DNA from 2 places in the Leifsonia sp. NPDC058248 genome. Region 1 is predicted to be linked to the other one. Evidence: predicted binding sites of a transcription regulator. Region 1 holds the regulator's gene; the other holds the start of a gene.
What was found. Region 1 encodes LexA, which represses DNA repair genes until DNA is damaged. Its sites were predicted from a motif close to TCGAACANNTGTTCGA; they were not measured.
Positions count from the first base shown of each region.

Region 1 (2,400 bases):
CGCTGCCGGCTGGTTCTGTCGGCGGCGCAGGTGCTGCCGGGCGTTCGCAACTCCGGAGTCCTCGGCCCGATCCGGGCACGGACTCCGGAGTTGCTGTCTTTCCAGCGGTGCGCGGTGCGGACTTTCCGGAGTTGCGCGCGAGGCCAAGGAAGTCCTGAATTCAGGATGCCCGGAGCAGAGCCGGGCCGGGGCCGAGCCGAGTCGAGCGGAACCGCGCCGAGCCGGGCCGAGCACTGCAGCGTGAAGCCGCCGGCGGCGAGGATGATAAGACCATGGTCGAGATCTCGGACACGGACTTCGAAGCGATGGTCGGCGACGTGTTCGACGCACTTCCCGACGACATGGTCGGCCCTCTCGAGAACGTCGCCATCCTGATCGAGGATCAGCCGGCCGGAGCGCGACCGCGACTGTACGGGCTCTACAGCGGACATCCGCTCACGCGCCGTGGCGTGTACGGGTTCGGCGAACTGCCCGACCGCATCACGCTCTACAAGAACAACCTGGCCGCGAGCAGCCGCAGCCTCCCGGAGTTGAAGGCACGCGTGCGCGTGACCCTCGTCCACGAGATCGGCCACTATTTCGGCCTCGACGACGACCGTCTGCGCGAGCTCGGCTGGGCTTGACGCCCGGATGCACGCCGCGAAAGGCTGCCGTCCGCGTCCGGCCTAGACGGCGCGCAGGACCGCGACGACCTTGCCGAGGACTTCGGCGAAGTCGCCGAGGATAGGCTCGAAGTTGGAGTTGCGGGGGAGCAGCCAGGTGTGGCCGTCGCGCTGGCGGAACACCTTGACCGTGGCCTCCTCGTCGAGCATGGCCGCGACGATGTCGCCGTTCTCCGCCGTCTTCTGGGTGCGGATGACCACCCAGTCCCCGTCGCAGATCGCGGCGTCGATCATCGAGTCGCCGACGACCTTCAGCATGAACAGCTCGCCGTTGCCGACCAGCTGGCGCGGAAGGGGGAAGACCTCTTCGACCTGCTGCTCGGCCGTGATGGGCACACCGGCGGCGATGCGTCCGACCAGCGGCACCATGGCGGCGTCGCCGACCGGCGTCTGGTTCTCGAAGTCGAGGCTCTCGGACGGGGAGGGGAGGTCGATGAGGATCTCGAGGGCGCGCGGCCGGTTGGGGTCGCGGCGCAGGTAACCGCTCAGCTCGAGCTGGTTGAGCTGGTGGGTGACGCTGGAGAGGGAGGAGAGCCCGACGGCGTCACCGATCTCGCGCATGCTCGGCGGATAGCCGCGCTGGCTGACGGAGCGCCCGATGACGTCGAGGATGGCGAGCTGTTTCTCGCTCAGGTTCTTGCGACGACGGGTGCCCCCGCGCTCGCGTCCCGCCTGGTTGTCGTTCGACACAGTCGTCCCTTCATGACCCGCCATCGCATCCGGCCCGCCCGAATGTCGGTGGTGCCTGGTTGAGTGAACTCCAGACAATCGAAACTGTATCCACGATGCAGCGGCAAAACAAACATGTGTTCGAGTGTGTCTCGATATTCGTGTAAATATCTGCCGTGAAGACGCGCTTGAGGTTTCGAACATTCGAAGATATATTCGGAACACAGCTTCGCATCCGGCCTGCCGGCCAAGCACCGGGTGCGGAATCTTAGGAGGTCACGACAATGAGCACAGCAGCGATCACGATGTCGTCGTCGAAGTTCGACATGCCAGCAGGCGTCCACACGCGCCTGCGTCTCACCCGTCGGGGGCGCGTCGTCCTCACCTCGCTCGCCTCCGTCCCGATCGTGGTGGGCGCCCTGGTCTTCGCGCTCAACGGCGGCGGCGCGGCCGCGAGCGGAGATCACGCCGCGGTGCACTTCCAGCACGTCACGGTCCAGTCGGGCCAGTCGCTCTGGAGCATCGCCGAGAAGGTCGCGCCCAGCGCGGACCCGCGTGATGTGATCGCCGACATCGTCTCGCTCAACCAGCTCGACTCGGCCGTGGTGTCTCCCGGGCAGCGCATCGCCATCCCGTCGCAGTACGCCCACTGAGCCGAATCCTATGCGGGCGACCCGCCCTGATGCTCATCGACCGGATGTTCGGCCACCGGATGCTCGGCGACCGCATGTTCGGCCATCGGATGCTCGCCGCAAGCTGAGTACGACGACGTAATACGCCCAGAGCAGGCAACTAGCATTGAACGGTGACTTCCCTTTCCGATCTCCCGATTCGCGATGACCTGCGGGGCAAGAGCCCCTACGGCGCACCACAGAAAGTCGTTCCTGTGGCGCTCAACGTGAACGAGAACACGCATCCGATCCCGGATGACGTTGCGGAAGACATCGTCGTGCGGGTCGCGAAAGCCATCGGCGGCGTCAACCGGTACCCCGACCGAGAGTTCACCGAACTGCGTGAGAGCCTCGCGGGCTACCTGGGGCACGGGCTCACCGCCGAGAACATCTGGGCC
Region 1 is NZ_JBHVXB010000007.1:114,431-116,830, forward strand. Features, by position in the region: gene ACFVV5_RS12955 (metallopeptidase family protein) at 273-623, shown strand; gene lexA (transcriptional repressor LexA) at 666-1,376, opposite strand; gene ACFVV5_RS12965 (LysM peptidoglycan-binding domain-containing protein) at 1,616-1,984, shown strand; gene ACFVV5_RS12970 (histidinol-phosphate transaminase) at 2,137-2,400, shown strand, end outside.

Region 2 (2,400 bases), on a different contig from region 1:
TCGCCGCGTCGGCCGCCGAGGTGGCCTTCGCGATCGTGTCCTGAACGGCGAAGTCGGCGTCGAAGTACGTGGACGCCGGGGGCACGACGCCCTCGAAGTAGCGGGTGACCATGGCGATCACGCGTGACGCGAGGTTGCCGAAGCCGTTCGCGAGCTCCGCCTGGTAGCGGGCCGCCAGGTCCTCCCAGCTGAACGAGCCGTCCTGACCGAAGCTGATCGCGCGCATGAAGTAGTACCGGAACGCGTCCGAGCCGAACGTGTCCGTGATCTGCGTCGGCGCGATGCCGGTGAGCTTCGACTTGGACATCTTCTCGCCGCCGACGAGCAGCCAGCCGTGGCCGAACACCCGGTGCGGGACGTCGACGCCGGCCGCCATCAGCATCGCCGGCCAGATCACCGCGTGGAACCGCAGGATGTCTTTGCCGACGATGTGCGTCGCCGGCCAACGGCGGTCGAAGGTCGCTTCGTCCTGTCCGTAGCCGACCGCCGTGACGTAGTTGAGCAGAGCGTCGAACCACACGTAGACGACGTGCGAGGGGTCCCACGGCACCTTGATGCCCCAGTCGAAGCTGGAGCGCGAGATCGACAGGTCGGAGAGGCCCTGGCGCACGAACGAGACGACCTCGTTGCGGGCCGACTCGGGCTGCACGAACTCGGGACGCTCCTCGTAGAGAGAGAGGAGCTTGTCGGCGAACTGGCTCATGCGGAAGAAGTAGTTCTTCTCCTGCAGCAGCTCGAGCGGCTTCGAGTGGATCGCGCAGACCTTCTGGCCCTCGTACTCCCCTGTGCCGTCGAGGATCTCGCTCTGCGGCTTGAACTCCTCGCAGCCCACACAGTAGAGCGCCTCGTACTCGCCGGCATAGATGTAACCGTCGTCGTAGAGCTTCTGCAGGAACAGCTGGACGTTCTTCTCGTGGCGCTCGTCGGTCGTGCGGATGAAGTCGTCGTTGGAGATGTCGATGGTCTTCAGCAGCGGCAGCCACTCGGTGGTGACCAGACGGTCGGCCCACTCCTTGGGGGTCGTGCCGTTCGCGGTGGCCGTGCGCAGGATCTTCTGGCCGTGCTCGTCGGTTCCCGTCAGCAGCCAGGTGTCGTCACCCGACTGACGGTGCCAGCGCGCCAGCACATCCGCGGCGACCTCTGTGTACGCGTGCCCGATGTGCGGGACATCGTTCACGTAGAAGATCGGCGTGGTGATGTAGAACGAAGAGCCGTCGGACATGCTGTCTATCCTACGGGCGCGCGAACAGGTGCTCTGGTGTGTTACCGGCGGTCGCGGCCTGTCGGACCGGGCGGCGAGGCGGCTTGTGGATGCGCGGGTCGCGGGGCCTCCTCCACAGGATGCGGTCGGCGCCGGTTATCCACAGGTAAATGGCTGATCAGGGCCCGTATCCGGGACACCCGATGTCAGTGGTTCATGATTCGATGGGTACATGTCGACCAGCCCGGCGCCCGAGTTACGCGATCTCCTCGCAGAGGATGTTGCGGGCTTCGGCGCGGAGTTCGCGGCGAAGGTCGCTGCGGAGTTCGCGGCGAAGGTCGGGGCGACGTTCGCGTCTCCGGGACGGTTCGGGCGCGACGAGCTGCTGCTGGCGGTGACCTCGCTCGGCGACCTGCAATCGGTGCTGGACGCGGCAAAGGTGCGGATCGCCGGCGAGCTGGTGCGCCGCTCGGCTGCTCCTGACGACGAGAACCCGGTCAGGCGGAGCGGCCATGCGAGCCCGCCCGCCCTCCTGGCCGAGCGGTGGCGCATAGCACTCCCGGCGGCTCGGCAGCTCTGCCGAGTGGGCGCGAGCACCAGCACCCAGCGGAGTCTCCTCGGCGAATCCCTGCCGGCGCGTTACCCGCTCCTTGCCGAGGCGCTCATCCCTGCCTCCTCCGACGGGGATCACGGCTTCGCCGCTCCGTCTCGGGTGAGTGTGGATCAGGCGGCGGTGATCGTGCGGGAGCTGGACAAGGCTGCCCCGTCGTGTTCGCGGGAGGCGCTGGCGCTGGGTGAGAAGACGCTGGTCGAGCATGCTCCCGGCCTGACCGTCGAGGACGTGCGGGTGCTGGCCGGGCAGGTGCGGGACCGGTTGGATCAGGATGGGGTCGAGCCGCGCGAGGACCGGCAACGGCGCAGACGCTCCCTCACCATCTCCACCACCACCGATGGCATGACCCATCTCGACTGGTTTCTGGATCCGGAGTCGGCCGGTTTCGTGGTCACCGCGATCGATGCGGTCGTCGGCCACGAGTTGCGGGCCGTGCGGTTCCGCCCGAACACACCGGATCTCGATGATGAGACTGGCACTGGTGATGTTCCGGAGTCGCGGAGCCTGGCGCAGTTCCGTTCGGATGCGGCGACCGACGTGTTCCGGCATGCCGCCGCCTGCACGACACCGGCCGGCACCGGGAAAC
Region 2 is NZ_JBHVXB010000008.1:104,856-107,255, forward strand. Features, by position in the region: gene metG (methionine--tRNA ligase) at 1-1,222, opposite strand, end outside; gene ACFVV5_RS14330 (DUF222 domain-containing protein) at 1,434-2,400, shown strand, end outside.
Region 2: the regulator LexA is predicted to act here: its motif matches at 1,243-1,258, upstream of ACFVV5_RS14330 (DUF222 domain-containing protein).